One region of the Metabacillus schmidteae genome, then DNA from elsewhere that is predicted to be linked to it. Evidence: riboswitches for the same ligand, from Rfam matches in the RefSeq annotation. Region 1 holds a riboswitch; the other holds the start of a gene.
The links. A riboswitch is a leader RNA that binds a small molecule or an ion and turns the genes downstream of it on or off. The one in region 1 is predicted to bind FMN.
Positions count from the first base shown of each region.

Region 2: another riboswitch for FMN. It lies ahead of HWV59_RS00600 (ECF transporter S component); the one in region 1 lies ahead of ribE (riboflavin synthase).

Region 1 covers NZ_CAESCH010000001.1:3,740,977-3,749,237, forward strand. Annotated here, with positions in the region: gene scpB (SMC-Scp complex subunit ScpB) at 1-243, opposite strand, end outside; gene HWV59_RS18240 (segregation/condensation protein A) at 244-990, opposite strand; gene HWV59_RS18245 (YjcZ family sporulation protein) at 1,187-1,279, shown strand; gene HWV59_RS18250 (DUF309 domain-containing protein) at 1,405-1,950, shown strand; gene HWV59_RS18255 (GNAT family N-acetyltransferase) at 2,053-2,406, opposite strand; gene ribH (6,7-dimethyl-8-ribityllumazine synthase) at 2,625-3,089, opposite strand; gene HWV59_RS18265 (bifunctional 3,4-dihydroxy-2-butanone-4-phosphate synthase/GTP cyclohydrolase II) at 3,112-4,305, opposite strand; gene ribE (riboflavin synthase) at 4,376-5,023, opposite strand; FMN riboswitch at 5,220-5,369, opposite strand; gene HWV59_RS18275 (peptidylprolyl isomerase) at 5,532-5,966, opposite strand; gene HWV59_RS18280 (DUF1002 domain-containing protein) at 6,174-7,058, shown strand; gene lysA (diaminopimelate decarboxylase) at 7,106-8,261, opposite strand, start outside.
Region 2 covers NZ_CAESCH010000001.1:121,789-130,049, forward strand. Annotated here, with positions in the region: gene galE (UDP-glucose 4-epimerase GalE) at 1-956, opposite strand, end outside; gene HWV59_RS00590 (galactokinase) at 972-2,147, opposite strand; gene HWV59_RS00595 (AraC family transcriptional regulator) at 2,380-3,234, shown strand; gene HWV59_RS00600 (ECF transporter S component) at 3,342-3,902, opposite strand; FMN riboswitch at 4,068-4,199, opposite strand; gene HWV59_RS00605 (hypothetical protein) at 4,422-4,676, opposite strand; gene HWV59_RS00610 (NAD(P)/FAD-dependent oxidoreductase) at 4,754-5,671, opposite strand; gene HWV59_RS00615 (SDR family oxidoreductase) at 6,102-7,007, opposite strand; gene HWV59_RS00620 (TolB family protein) at 7,100-8,261, opposite strand, start outside.

The sequences.
Region 1 (8,261 bases):
TTTCTTTAAATATGCTGCATGCTCTTTTTTTGTTGTCAGTTGATATTGACCGGCAACCTCTACTAGCTCAATTCCCCTGTCATTCTGTTTATAATTTTCCGCTAGCTCTTTCATAATAGCAACGACTTCCTGCTCTTCAACCTCTAAAACCATTATTAATTGTTTAAGGGAAAGACCCTCGTCACCTGAGGCAAATAATAATGCTTCTACGATTGAATTCCACTCAATCACACCTAAGGTCATCTAAGATTCACTCCCCATAACATAAATATCTGAAAAATTGTTTTCTTGCTCAATAACTATTGAACGTGTTTTCATTAGCTCTAATATGGCTAAAAAAGTCACAACTAAGTGCTCTTTAATATTAGAAGGAAACAAATCATGAAATTTCCTCCTGCCTGGTCTTGACTTTAAGTCAGCTAATATTTCTTCCATTCTTTTTTCAATTGGAATTTCTTGACGCGCTATTTTGGTTTGTACCGGCTTTTGAATTTTCTTTCTCCGCAACATTTTCTGAAAAGCGCCTAACATATCATAAATGGTAACATTTAAGGAATCTATTTGTGTTGTTGATTCTGTTACAAATTCACTTAAATCACTTGGTGCCTTAGTATAAACGTGAGAACGATCTTCTTCAAGTGTCCTAAGGTCATCTGCCGCTTCTTTAAATCTACGGTACTCAATTAACCGTCTCATTAACTCATCACGTGGATCTTCCTCAGGTTCTTCTCCATATTCGTCTTCAAATAAGTCTTCTTCTTGTTTCGGGAGCAACATTCTACTTTTTATTGACAGTAATGTCGCTGCCATAACTAAATATTCAGAAGCAATATCAAGATGAAGCTCTTGCATTGTATGAATATATAGCATATATTGCTCTGTTATTTCTGAGACAGGAATATCGTATATATCAATTTCTAATCGGTTTATTAAATGAAGTAATAAATCTAAAGGTCCTTCAAAAGCGTCTATTTTTACATGATATTGCAAATTCTATCCCACCAATCTTACTACTTGCCACCATATAGTATAGAGTATTTTCTTAACATGTCCAATAATTATTTCTTTGGCAAACACTTTTAAAATACCTAAAAACTTTAAAAGCTGGACTCCTGCCTATACAATTTCAACTTTCACTCATATATTACAAGTGTATAAAAGCTAAACTTGAAGGAGGATTCAAAACATGGGTGATCAAGGTTATAATTACGGTGCAGGGTTTGCGTTAATTGTTGTATTGTTTATCTTATTAATTATCGTTGGTGCTGCTTGGTTATAATTTGATAAAAGAGGTTGCTGGATTCTCAGCAACCTCAAAATTTTTTATTGCTTTTTCAAATTGAGAATGTTGTTTTATGGTACACTGTCATTAAAAATTTATTGAATTGAAGGTGTTATCATACAATGTTTGATCGTGCATATATTGATTACCTCTTGCATTTTCATTGTGATCGAGATTATTTTGAATGCCATGAAGTGCTTGAAGAACACTGGAAAAAGGATGTACTTAAGGATAGAAAGAAATACTGGGTTGGGTTAATTCAAATCGCTGTTGCGCTTTACCATCATAGAAGAGGAAATTTTAGCGGAGCTTTAAAAATGATTTCTAACGCTATAGGTATTATAGAAAGTGAACGAGACCATATCGAAAAGTTAGGTTTACATAGTGATCTGCTAATGAAGTTACTCGTTAAGAGAAAAAATGAAATTCAACATCAACGACCATATACAAGCATCGACCTTCCGATCAAAAATAAAGAATTAATGAAAGAATGCCTTTCAATTTGCAAAAATGAAGGAATAGAATGGGGAGCTGAGAGTAATTTAACAGATAAAGAGCTTATTCATAGACATAAAAGACGGGATAGAACAGACGTCATTGAAGAGCGTTTATTTCAATTAGAAAAAAGAAAAGTGGAAAGGTCTCATAAAAATAACATGGAATCCTAATAGGTAAGGGTCAGTCTTCAATAATTTTTCTAACGCCACCTTAGTAAGATCGATAGGAAGCGTAAATTTATTATGAAGTCTGACCCTTAAATTTTAAAATTACTATTTACAATCTCTACATTTTTTGAAAAATGATTCTGTTTCGTTATTTGGAATAACTGTTTTCTTCTTATAAAGATCTGTAACAGCTTGAACCATTTGTTTACCAATTCCTTGTTGTCGGTGGGAAGGATTAACGGAAATATGTTGAACTTCAACAGTGTTTTCATCTTTAAACACGACACCAATTGCACCAATGATATCTTCGTCTTGCTTCCATAAAAACAATTGCCAATCATCTAATGTTTCATATTGTTTTATTGTTTGTTGTAATTGCTTTAAGTCCTTTTCTGCCGGCATAAAGGAAAGAAGGCCCATCGCAATTTTTTCAAAACTTTTTTTAAAGCGAATTAACATAGATACCCCTCATTAACGAATTAGCTTTCAAAATGAAAGCAAAGTGTTTGAAACCGTACAAAATCAGTTTTTATTAGCCATGCTTTAGCAGGTGTCACTAATTAACTACAGACATAACAAAAGTAAAATACAACTATATATATGATTCAAATTAATCAATTGTTACTCAATCATTATATACAGTTTTTCGACGATTTTAAACACCTTTTTTGGAAAAATTAATCAAGAGCCTTTAATAAGTTACCCATTTCAATTGCAGTAACAGCAGCTTCATAGCCTTTATTACCTGCTTTCGTTCCTGCTCTTTCGACAGCTTGCTCAATCGATTCAGTTGTTAGAACACCGAAAATAACCGGTACACCTGTTGTTAGAGAAGCTTGTGAAACTCCTTTTGCTGCTTCATTACAAACATAATCATAGTGAGTTGTAGCACCACGAATCACAGTACCCAGAGTGATAACCGCATCATATTTTCCTGATTCAGCTAATTTTTTTGAAACTAAAGGTAATTCAAATGCACCTGGAACCCAAGCAACAGTTACATCTGATTCTTCGACGCCATGTCTTTTCAAAGCATCTTCTGCTCCTCCTAATAGCTTAGAAGTAATAAACTCATTAAAACGTGCTACTACAATTGCAACTTTCAATCCACTTCCAATTAAATGTCCTTCAAATGTTTTCATTATTATTCCTCCAACTTTCGATTTAAAAATGTAAGTAATGACCTAGTTTTTCATATTTTGTTCTTAAGTAATTTTCATTTTCTTCTCTTGCAGGCATTTCAATCGGTACTCTATCGACAATTGTTAAGCCATAGCCTTCAAGTCCAGCAATCTTACGCGGATTATTTGTCAAGAGCTTCATTTTTTCAATTCCCAGATCTTTAAGAATCTGAGCACCGATGCCATAATCTCTTAAATCAGGAGCAAATCCTAATTTTTCATTTGCTACAACGGTATCATACCCTTGTTCCTGAAGCTTATAAGCCCTCATCTTATTTAGTAGACCTATCCCTCTACCCTCTTGCCTCATGTAGAGTAAAACCCCTTTTCCTTCTTTCTCAATTTGAGAAAGTGCAGCATGTAATTGGGGGCCACAGTCACATCTGTAAGATCCAAATACATCTCCTGTAAGACATTCAGAATGGACTCTTACTAATATCTCTTCTTCAGGGCTAATATCGCCTTTCACAAATGCAACATGTTCTTTTTGATCTAAAACATTAGAATAGCCTATAGCTCTAAAAGAACCAAATTCAGTTGGCAGCTCAATTTCAACTTCTTTCTTAACCAACTTTTCTCTCTGATTACGATATTTAATTAAATCCTTAATCGTAATAATTTTCAAGTCAAGCTCTTTAGCAAGGACTAATAAGTCAGGCACTCTTGCCATCGTACCATCTTCTTTAATAATCTCACAAATGACTCCACCAGGCTTTGCACCACATAGACGGGACAAATCTACTGCTGCTTCAGTGTGACCAGCTCTACGGAGAACTCCACCTTCTTTTGCAATTAATGGAAATGTATGTCCTGGTCTCTTGAAATCTGCGGGCTTTGAATCTTCCGATAAAAGTGCTTTTACAGTATCGGCACGTTCAAATGCACTAATTCCTGTTGAATTTGTTTTATGGTCAACACTAACGGTGAAAGCCGTTCCATGTGGATCGGTATTTTGAGAGACCATAGGAGAAAGATCCAATTTAGCTGCCTGATTTTCTGTTATTGGAACACATACAAGCCCTCTACCATGCTTTATCATGAAATTAATTACTTCAGGAGTCACTCTATCAGCCAGGGAAACAAAATCTCCTTCATTTTCACGGTCCTCGTCATCTACAACAATGACTACTTTACCATCTCTCAAATCTGTAATTGCCTCTTCGATTGTATTGAACATGATATAACTCCCTTCATATATGTTACATTGGCTAACAACCTGCTAGTCAGCTGTTGTTTATTGTCTATCCTTAGACAAAGCCATTTTCTTCTAAAAATGATTTACTTAATGAAGAGCCTTTTGTGTTATCTTGTTGAGAAACAAATTTTTTTATATATTTCCCAACCATATCACATTCGATGTTCACAATATCACCAACACCCTTTGTTCCTAAAATGGTTTCACCTAAAGTATGAGGAATAATAGAAATGACTACTTTTTCTTTCTCTAACCCAAAAATCGTCAGGCTTATTCCATCTACTGTAATAGAACCTTTATGGATCAAGGTACTAGTTAATTCTTCAGGCACTTGTATTTCATAATAAACTGCATTAGACACTTGCTGTTTTTTCACGATCTTTCCAATACCGTCAACATGTCCAGAAACAAAGTGACCGCCGAATCTTCCGTTCGCTGCCATTGCTCTCTCCAAGTTTACTGTTGACCCTTTTTTTAAAAGGGATAAAGATGTGCTTCTAACCGTTTCAGGCATTACATCAACTGAGAAAGAAGCAGCCGAGAATTGTGTGACTGTTAAGCATACTCCATTTACTGAAATACTGTCCCCTAAAGCTACATCTTTAAGTATATGTTTTGCTCCTATTGTGAAAACGATCGCTTCTTTTGAGCTTTGTACACTTTGAACTGTGCCAATTTCTTCAATGATCCCTGTAAACACACGATTTCCTCCTTCCTTTTATACATGTCATATTTACGTTTACATTGCATTGCATATATTATGCAATGCAAAAAAAGCCCACTGTCAAAGAGACTAGGGGCTTGGAAATTGTCAGAAATTGATATTTGAGTATGTCAAATAAGAGTATTAAATGTCTATTTTTTTCACAGACTTTAATACACCGCAAAAAATTCACGCAATTCTTCTCCCATCCAGACTTTCACTGTCGGCCCTAGAATCTCACTAGATCCACCGTAACAATTAATGTTTACGGGTCACGGACTTAGAAGAGTCACTCCCCTTCATCACCGCCGGTAGGGAATTCCACCCTGCCCCGAAGAATGTAAAACGAAATATGAAATTATAAATTATATTTTATCCATATAACGAGCATGTTGCAATCTTTATGTTTCATTTTTAGAAATTAAAAGGTAAATTTATTGTTAAACTTTCCTGGCAATGAAAAAGAACTGCCCATATACTAGACAGTTCTAAAATTTTTTAGATTTTATTCTTCAAAAACCTTTACTTCTTTCATTACATCATTTGGTTTAATTTTATAAACAGCTTCTAGATTATCCACTACTTTACCAAAAACAGTATGAACCCCGTTTAAATGAGGTTGTGGCTCGTGAACGATAAAGAATTGGCTGCCGCCTGTATCTTTCCCTGCATGTGCCATTGAAAGGGATCCTGCTTCATGCTTGTGTGGATTACCTTGTGTTTCACACTTAATCGTATAGCCAGGTCCTCCAGTTCCAGTTCCATGCGGACAACCACCTTGTGCTACAAACCCAGGGATAACACGGTGAAATGTTAAGCCATTATAAAATCCTTCATTAGCAAGCTTTTCAAAGTTAGCAACTGTTCCTGGTGCTTCATTTTGGTAAAGCTCCATTGTCATTACATCGCCATTTTCCATTGTAATTTGTGCTTTTTTCATATGTATGAAACCTCCAATATGTTTTGTACGTCTAATAGACATGAATACCTACCTATTCTACTATACTCAAGGGAGGAATACCAAATAGATCGTTAATAAATAATATTAAGAAATTCTTAATTTCCATGTTGAATGTATTGACATTTTATAAAAAGCTCTATAATAGATGAGGAGAGCCAGTCATTGTTTGAATAAGGAGGCATTATTTTGAAGAAATATATAGTTAGTTTCATCGCTTTACTTTTATTTGCTTTTCCATCCTTAACATACGCAGATGCAGTAGTGGGGGATATGATTATTACGCTTGGAGAAAATTTAACAGAAGAACAAAAACAAACGATTCTTAATGAAATGAATGCAACTGCAGATGATCAAATCATCACAGTTTCTAATGAGGAAGAACATCAATATTTAGGTGATTATATTCCAAAAGCAACAATCGGAACGAAGGCTATATCGTCAACAAGTATTACAATTGAAAAAGCTGGTTCAGGTCTTGAAGTTAAAACAAAGAATATCAACTGGGTAACGGATGAAATGTATTTAAATGCCCTCATGACAGCAGGTGTTAAAGATGCGTCCATTTATGTTACCGCACCTTTTGAAGTTTCAGGTACTGCTGCCTTAACAGGTTTAATCAAGGCTTATGAGATTTCTTCTGAAGAAGCTATACCGGAAGATGTAAAACAGGTTGCGAATGAAGAACTTGTCACAACAGCAAAATTGGGTGATGAGGTTGGAGCGGAAAATGCATCAGCTTTAATGGCAAAAATCAAGGATGACATTGCCAAAAATGGTATTCCTGAGACCGATGCGGAATTACGTACAATGATTGAAAATGCAGCAAATGATTTAGGTATTACACTTTCAGAAGAAGATATCAATAGTTTAATTGATTTGTTTAATAAGATGAAGGATATAAATATCGATTGGAATCAGGTTGGTGATCAGCTCGATCAGGCAAGGGATAAAATCTCAAATTTTCTGAATTCTGAGGAAGGCCAAACTTTTCTACAGCAAGTAAAAGAATTCTTTATAGCATTATGGAATGCGATTATTTCTATCTTTACAAATAATGAGCAATCCGCATAATAAAAAACAAGAGCGTGTGTATTTTTAACACCGCTCTTGTTTTTTTATTATTTATTAATTACTTTCGATTGAAAGGGAAGATCATTCACAATCAAATCTTCAAAACTCTCTCTTTTCACTACAAGTTGCGCTTCGCCATTTTCAACAAAAACAACTGCCGGTCTTGGGATTCTGTTATAATTATTAGCCATTGAATAGCCATAAGCACCTGTACAGAATACGGCCAAAATATCATTTGGCTTAACCTCTGGTAATGGCAGGTCCCAAATTAACATATCTCCACTTTCACAGCATTTTCCTGCGACTGAAACCGGGACATCATGCTTTTCTAATGCGCGATTTGCTAATACTGCTTCATATTTGGCTTGATATAAAGCTGGACGAATATTATCACTCATTCCCCCATCAATTGCAATATACTCCCTAATATTTGGAACAGATTTTGTTGATCCGGTTGTATATAATGTTGTTCCTGCATCTCCTACTAGGGAGCGACCTGGCTCAATCCAAATTTCGGGCATTTCAATGCCCATTTCATTTACTTGTGTTTTAACTGCTTCAACAATTTTTTCGACATAATAAGTAGCTGGAAGCGGCTCATCTTCTGCTGTGTAGCGAATTCCAAATCCTCCACCCAGATTAACAACTTCCGGGATAAATGAGAATTGACTTTGCCATTCCTTGATTTTATCAAATACTCTTTCTGCTGCAAGAACAAATCCGGCAGTATCAAATATTTGAGAACCAATATGGCAGTGAATTCCAAGCAAATGAATATGACTTGATTTTAACACTGCTTCAATAGCCTTCTCAATTTGTCCATTTAACAAACCAAATCCAAATTTTGAATCTTCTTGGCCTGTAGTAATATAATCATGAGTATGTGCTTCAACACCAGGTGTAACACGTAGCAAAACTGCTACTTTTTGTTCAGATGCTTTTGTTAGTTCTTCTAACATTTCAATTTCATAGAAGTTATCTACAACAATACACCCTACCTGATGGTCTAAAGCCATTTTAAGTTCTGATTTGCTTTTATTGTTTCCATGTAAATGGATTCTTGATGCAGGAAATCCGGAAGCAATTGCAGTATACAATTCACCACCAGAGACAACATCCAATGAAAGTCCTTCCTCATTAATCAGCTGAAACATGGCAATCGATGAAAATGCTTTACTTGCATAAGCAACTTGTGCTTTTACG
Region 2 (8,261 bases), 3.6 Mb from region 1:
CAGTTCCACGCACTTTCAATCATCGTGTGAAGATCAGCATATTTAGGCTTCCATCCTAGTTCCTTTATGGCTTTTTCGGATGATGCTATTAATACAGCAGGGTCTCCTGCACGGCGTGGTGCTACTTCGGCAGGTATTGGATGACCTGTTACTTTACGAGCTGTTTCAATGACTTCTTTTACAGAAAAGCCGTTTCCATTGCCGAGATTATACGTAGCACTTGTATTTTCTTTGCGCAGCTTTTCAATCGCCAAAATATGGGCATCGGCTAAGTCTGTTACATGGATATAATCTCTTATACATGTACCGTCTTCTGTTTTATAGTCATCACCAAAGATCATAATTTTCTCACGATCTCCTAATGCTACTTGTAAGATGATTGGAATTAAGTGTGTTTCCGGGTCATGATCTTCACCAAGTTTTCCTTTCATATGAGCACCTGCTACATTGAAATAGCGAAGCACAACATATTTTAACCCGTATGCTTGTTCACTCCACTTTAGCATTTTTTCAACCGCAAGCTTTGTTTCTCCATATGGATTTGTCGGAACAGTTGGATCCGTTTCAACGATCGGAATATTTTCTGCTTCACCATAAGTTGCAGCTGTTGATGAAAAGACAATTTTCTTCACATTAAATTCTGTCATGACCTTTAAAAGGCACATTGTTCCGTACACATTATTTTCATAGTATTGCAGTGGTTTTTCAACACTCTCACCAACTAATGAATCAGCAGCAAAGTGAATGACCGCTTCTATCTCATTTTCTTGAAAAACGCTTTTTAGAAAAGCTTCATCACGTAAGTCACCGTTGTAAAGTTTTGCTCCTTCTAAAACAGCTGGAAGATGTCCCTTTTGAAGATTATCAACCACCACTACCTCTTCATTACGATCTAGTAGCTCAGACACCGTGTGACTCCCAATATATCCTGCTCCACCACATACTAATACTGCCATCTTTTCATCCTCCACTTAATTCATTTTTATTTCTTTTGCTCCATCGCCAACATTCGCTACGTAAAAATCAGCCTCTAACCCTGTTTTTTCGTTATAACGCTTGCCTACTTCTCGAATAAATTCTTCGATTTTATCATTTTTTACAATTGATACTGTACATCCTCCAAAGCCTGCACCTGTCATTCTTGAGCCAATTACACCATCTTGGCTAAGAGCTGCTTCTACTAATGTGTCTAATTCAAAACCAGTTACCTCATAATCATCTCTTAACGATGTATGAGAATCACACATTAGCTGACCGAAGCTTTTAATATCACCTTGCTGCAGTTTTTCAACTGCTTGAATCGTTCGTGCATTTTCATAAACAGCATGCTTTGCACGTTTTTGATCAAGTTCATTTTTGATTAGGTGACGATGACTTTCGAATTGCTCCGGTGTAAGGTCGCCAAGAGATTGAATCGAAATTTGAGTTTGTATTTGTGAAAGAGCACGTTCACATTCAGAGCGCCTTTCATTGTACTTTGAGTCCGCAAGTGCTCTGCGTTTATTTGTGTTTGCAATGACAAGAGATGCATCCTCAAGGACTATGGGGCTATATTGATAGTCAAGTGTTTGACAATTTAACAGAATTGCATTGTCTTCTCTTCCCATTCCTATGGCAAATTGATCCATAATGCCACAGCTTACCCCAATAAACTCATTTTCTGCATGCTGACTCATTTTAACAAGATCAACACGACTAAACGTTGTTTCCAATATTGATTGTAAAGCAACTGCTGTTACAAGTTCAATAGATGCTGAAGAAGATAAACCCGCACCATTTGGAATATTTCCGTAGAATAAAACATCCAATCCTGTTTCTACCTGAACACCTCGATCTGCGAACTCTTTTATGACTCCTTTAGGATAATTGGCCCAGTCATGTTCTTTTTCAAGCGCAAGTTGATCTTGAGTTGATAATTCAATAATTCCTTTATCAGGGAAATTTACTGAATACAGACGGATAGACTTGTCATTTCTTGGTGCTACCAATGCGTATGTTCCAAATGTTAAAGCACATGGAAACACATGACCGCCATTATAATCTGTATGTTCACCTATTAAATTCACTCTGCCCGGCGCAAAAAATGTGCGAACAGACTGATCTGTTTTGAATATTTGTTTAAACTGGTCTAGTAATTGATCTATCATTGAAAATCACCCTTCATCTCGCATTTTTGGTTTGTGATAGCGTTATCTTTATTGTAAGTTTCAATTTTTCATTGAACAATGGTAAAATTATTTTATTAATTAGCACTTTTTTGCTTAGAATAAGCTTTTATATACAAGGATTTTAACTATATCAAACACTATTCTGATTAATACATAAGTCTTTTTTTGCTCAGTTTAGATAAAAAGGGTAAGAAAGGGGGATTTTTTTGCTATGGAAAAGAAAAAAGGAGCCATTGTCTTTCGTTTTAATGAGCCACATGTGAACAGTGTTGCTCAAATTTGGTCTGTTGGTTGGGATGAGCAAGCTTCATCCATTTACTCTTGGAGCGGAACGGAGAGAAAGGATCAAGATAAATACATCTTTCAATATACGTTATCTGGACATGGTGAAATCAATATTGATGGTAAGGTACATCAATTAAAAGCAGGTCATGCATTTATTGTCAGCAGCCCCAGCAATTATCATTATTATTTACCAGAACATTCATCGAAATGGGAATTTCTCTATTTAACCCTATACGGAAATGAAGCAAGACGCTGCTGGGAGCATGTAAAGAAATCAGACAACCAGGTTATCCGATTTCACCCGGAATCAACACTCATTAAGTTTCTTAAGCAAATTTACGATGATTCTATCGAGAAAAAAATAACAAATGCCTATCACGGATCAAGCATCGCCTATCAATTTCTAATGGAATTGTCTTTATCATTAAAAACAGTTGATAAATATATGGAGGATTGGTCAGAGGGAGTCATAAGCGCCGTATTATTCGCTAAAAACTATTACCAGGATGACATTGGAGCTGAAGAAATGGCAGAGGCTTCAAAATTATCAAAGTATCATTTCACTAGACTATTTAAAGAAGAAACTGGAACAACTCCTATTCAATATTTAACAAATATCCGACTGCAAAAGGCCATCGAGCTTTTGCAGCATACTAAATACACGGTTGATGAAATCGCGCAATTAGTCGGTTATAAAAATGCTAACTACCTAAACAAGATTACACGCAAACTCACTGGGAAATCACCAGGTGAAATTAGGCAAGAGAGACATACTGTTTAGGTTTGAATCAAATGTTGTCTCTTGCAAAATTTATTCCTTTTCCCTGATATTAACCTTTTGGGCAAAAAATAACCCCCAGTAAACCACTGGGGACGATCATATTTCTTTTATGCAAATTTCGCCATCCAACTTTTAAGTCGGACAAATACCAATACAAACAAAGTTGACATTAGGACACCTTTTACTACGTTAAACGGTAATATCGCAGGTATAACTAAATTGCGCATATCAGGTGCCTGCATGAAGTAGGTATATGCCGGAAGTATAAATAAATAGTTTAATATACTCATAACAATCGCCATTGAAAGTGTTCCAACCGCCAGGGCAATCATTATCCCTTTTCTTGTTTCCATTCTTTTATATACATAATACGTAGGTAAAATAAAGACAACTCCTGCTAAGAAGTTTGCAATGTGACCAACAGGCACTCCAGTTGGGCTCCCCATCATTAAGAAATTAATAATATTTTTAATTAAAACGACTAAGACACCTGCCAATGGACCAAACATAACAGTTGCAAGTAGCGCAGGAATGTCACTAAAATCAATGAATAAAAAGGTGGGAAATAGTGGTAACGGAAAAACTAAAAGCATTAATAAATACGATATACTGCTAAGCATTGCAACTGATGCCATTGTTCTTACACTAAATTTTTCTGTTCTAATCATTTGTATCTCTCCTCCATTGATCCATCGCGTTTGGAAGAGGTGTTCGCAAAGTAAGATACCTTATGTTGATAACGTATAAAAAACTCCCTCACAAATGTATGAGGGAGTTTACGAAGGCATCCTAAATAAACGTTCATCAAGTCATTTTTTGAACGTTAGCTGAACCTCCATCTTCTCCCATCCAGACTATACTGTCGGCTTTGGAATTGCACCAAATCCTGCCTAAAAGGCTCGCGGGCTTAAAGAAAATCTCTTATTACCGCCGATCGGGAATTTCACCCTGCCCCGAAGATAGATCATTATTTTGTTTATGTCTTAATTATACAGAAAACTTCATTTTTTAAAAGAGATTTGCATTTTATTCCTAGATAATCACTTGGTATAAATTGTCCCTTTTTTATTAGAAAAACTTGGCCTATCGCCAAGTCCTAATGTGAAAGCTATAGTTTTTCTTATCCTATTACCCATAAAATTTCATGCTTTATGAAAGTATAAAAATAGACTCGTGTGTTCGTTCTCTCAATTATTTAGATCTATCTGAATGGTCCCTTTTTGATGCATAATCGTCATCTTTGTTCCCGGAGTCATGATGTTTTCCAAAATATCCTTTGCCGCTTGTAAGGCAAACTCAATTCTTTCCAGCTTTTCTGTTACTTCTTCATGTTGGGTGATTGGGTAATCTGAAAGCTTTTGTGTGTACTCAAAAGACGTTTGATGATACTCAGCCAGTTTTTCATACACTTCATCGTACAAATCCTCAATTTCTTTTCGCAAATCCAACCTCTCCCTTTTTGATTCCTACTCACTCTATGATACAAAACATCATGAAGAAGGAAAACAGAGATTTCACGTCACTGATTATTTTTCAGTAACCGTTTATGAATCCATATGGCCGCCTGACATCCGTCTGCCATTGCGATGGTCACCTGCTCTGAATGGGCAATAAGATCTCCTGCTGCCCACACATTTGTTATATTTGTTTCCTTTGTTCGAGGATCTACAAGAACATGCTTGTTTTCAAGTCTTTCTACACCTAGTTGCTTTGCAAGCTCAGAATGAACGGCATTGCCGCCAAATCCAATAAATCCTTTATCACCCTGAATGGTTTGTCCATTTTTTAATGTTACCCCTTTAAAGTCAGATTCATTTTCAGTAACAATTGCCTCAATCTCTTCATGAATAACATCTATGTTCTTTTGCTTTAACTTCTCTAATAATGACTGCTCCACTTCTCCATCATGATTGATGAATGTAATCTTTTCTGTCCAATATGTTAAGGTTAACGCCAAACTTGCACCTGTTTTTCCGGATCCTAACAGAAGAACATGCTGATTTCTTACCTCATAGCCATCACAATCTGGACATACATAGATAGAAACACCTAAACATGGGATAATATTTTTTATCTCCGGAATTCGATCTTTAATTCCTGTGGATAACAGAAGCGTTGTGGATTCATATGTTTTACCGGATTCAGTTTTCACTGATATTCTTTCATTACTCTTTTTTGCTTCGATAACATAGTCCTTTATAAATTCAATTCCATATTGTGCTGCTTGTTTTTTACCTAGATCTCTAAGAGTTTCACCGCTTACTCCATCCGGCCATCCCAATATATTGTGGTAGCCTCTGCATAAGTTTGATCTTCCATCTTCAGAATCAATCACCATTACTTTATGCATATATCTTCCTAATTGAATCGCTGCCTGCAAGCCCGCAATTCCTGCTCCAACGATGATACATTCATATGTATTTGTTTTTTCAGTCATCATGACACGTCCTTTAAAATTAAGTACTAGTTATGATTTGTCAAAAAGAAACGGTTCATACAATGAACAAAAGCGCAAGCGCCTTGATCAGCCACAGTTCAGGAATTTTATAAATTCCTAAGCAAAGATAAAGGGACCGTCTTTGTAAACGGTCCCTTATTTTAAATTTTATTTTTCACATGTGGATAACTGCGCTTTCATTTAGAAAATGTTGATATTGCTTACAGTTTTCCACTTTTATATCGTAAAAATTTAGATATTAACAGCCTATTACCTAGTTAACAACAACTTATCCACAAAAGTTATCAACATATCCACATTTACTATCCACATTTTGTGTGGGTACATTCGTTCGCCACAATATATATAGGACTTTTATCCACTATACACAAGTTATTCACAGGGTTATTTTATAGTTCCTAAGTTGCGGTTACGACGTTCTGAATTGACCTCCATTTACATGCAAAACCTGACCTGTTACATAACGTGAATCATCTGATGCAAGATACACATATGCAGGTGCAAGCTCGAATGGCTGTCCAGGTCGTTTCATTTTGGAGTCTAAACCAAATGTTGCGACATTTTCCGCTGAAAAGCTCGAGGGAATTAATGGAGTCCATATTGGACCTGGTGCTATCCCATTCACCCTTATCTGTTTATCCACAAGAGACAGTGACAAAGATCTTGTAAACGTTGTGATGGCTCCTTTTGTCGCAGAATAATCAATCAATGTTTTGTTTCCTTCATATGCAGTGACAGATGTTGTGTTAATAATTGAGCTTCCCTTTTCTAAATAAGGCAGGCTTGCTTTGACCATATAGAAAAAGGCAAATATATTTGTTTTGAACGTTTTTTCCAGTTGCTCTGCTGATATATCTAAAATGCTTTTTTGAACATACTGTACAGCATGGTTATTGACAACAACATCTAATCGGCCGAACGTTCGAATGGCTGATTTGACAACTTCATAGGATGATTGTTCCCGTGATAAATCTCCGGGGCAAAGTAAACATTTCCCACCCAGTTCTTCAATTCTTCGCTTTGTCGCCTGGGCATCTTGATGCTCATTATAATAAGGAATAACAACTGCCGCTCCCTCTTTTACAAAGGCATAGGCAACCGCCCTTCCAATTCCGCTATCTCCCCCAGTTATAATTGCTACTTTATTCTTTAACTTTCCACTTCCTTTATAGCCATCCCACTCTGAGATTGGTGGAGGAGTCATTTCAAATTCAAAACCTGGATGACGATTTTGATGTTGTGGTGGAAATACAATTGGCTGCACCTTTGTCTTTTGCTTTTTCCCATAATACGGATAAACAGGATATGGATACATGTATGGCCCTCCCAGCTTTGCATACTTCGCTTAAAATCTATTCACCAACAGCTTGTAGAAATAACAAAAATCCTAAAGAAATAAACATTTCCTTAGGATCTTCTAGTAAATCTTTTTAGGATAAATGAAAATAGTATGAGAAGTAACGAACAAACAAACATCGTAATCGCCACCATCCCCAGTCCTATTCCGTACCAAGGGTTTGTGAAAAAACCAATGATAAAGCTGCCAACAAACGTGAGAACAGCTAGAGCAAGACTAACTAATGATGGCAAGTAAACTTTACCTGACTTTCTTTGAGCAATCAAAATCAATCCAGCAAAAAAGAGAATATAATAAACAGCTATTGCTTGTTCACTTAGCATAAACCCAATTGTTTTTGGAATAAAGTAACTTCCGCTAGAGGCAGGTAGATCAAGGTTTATTAACTCCGGTTTACCATTACCTTTAAGAGATACTGACATTAATTGATATTCCTCCGGTTCCCCCGGCCAATTTTCATAATGCAAAAATGCAATTTCATCCTTTTCATGCAAAAAGACAGGTGACTGCACATTTGCTTGTAAATCTGTTAATTGATTCGTTTTATTACTTTCGATATTTTTTACAAATAACTCATAATGAAACAAGCTAGTATTCTTTGATTGTTCAGTTACTGCTGTATAAGCGAGCAATGTACCATCTTTAGACAGAACGGAAGAATACATATCATCTTTGATTTGTGCAACGGATGATTCGGTTTTTTTCTCTAAAGAATAGGCAACAAGCTGTTCAGTCGTTTTATATAAACTGTAATACAAAGTCTTTCCATCAGCTGAAATAGAAAGATCATTCATTGAAAAATGATCTCTGTCTGTTAGTTGATCAACTTGATCACTCTGACGATGAACTTGATAAAGATCAAATCCTTCTTTTGTTTCACCTTCTGATTTCCCAACTTCAGAAGCAGGCATTGCAACAAAGTATATAGACTCCTTGTCAGGGGCAAAAACAGCATCTGTTACATGAAGACTATCCAGCGCTAACCGCTTTGCATTACTACCATCATGATTCATTACGGTAATTGTTTGAATACGTTGATCATCCTCTGTCAAAAACAGCAGTTCTTCTCCATCAGATGAATATTTTGGTGAATGTGATCTTCCTTCTATTTTCTCACTTAATCTAGTAACATCCGTCCCATCCAGATTTGACACATAAATCGCTTCATGACCATCTAAAAAATACGAAAACGCAACTCGAGAATCATCTGGA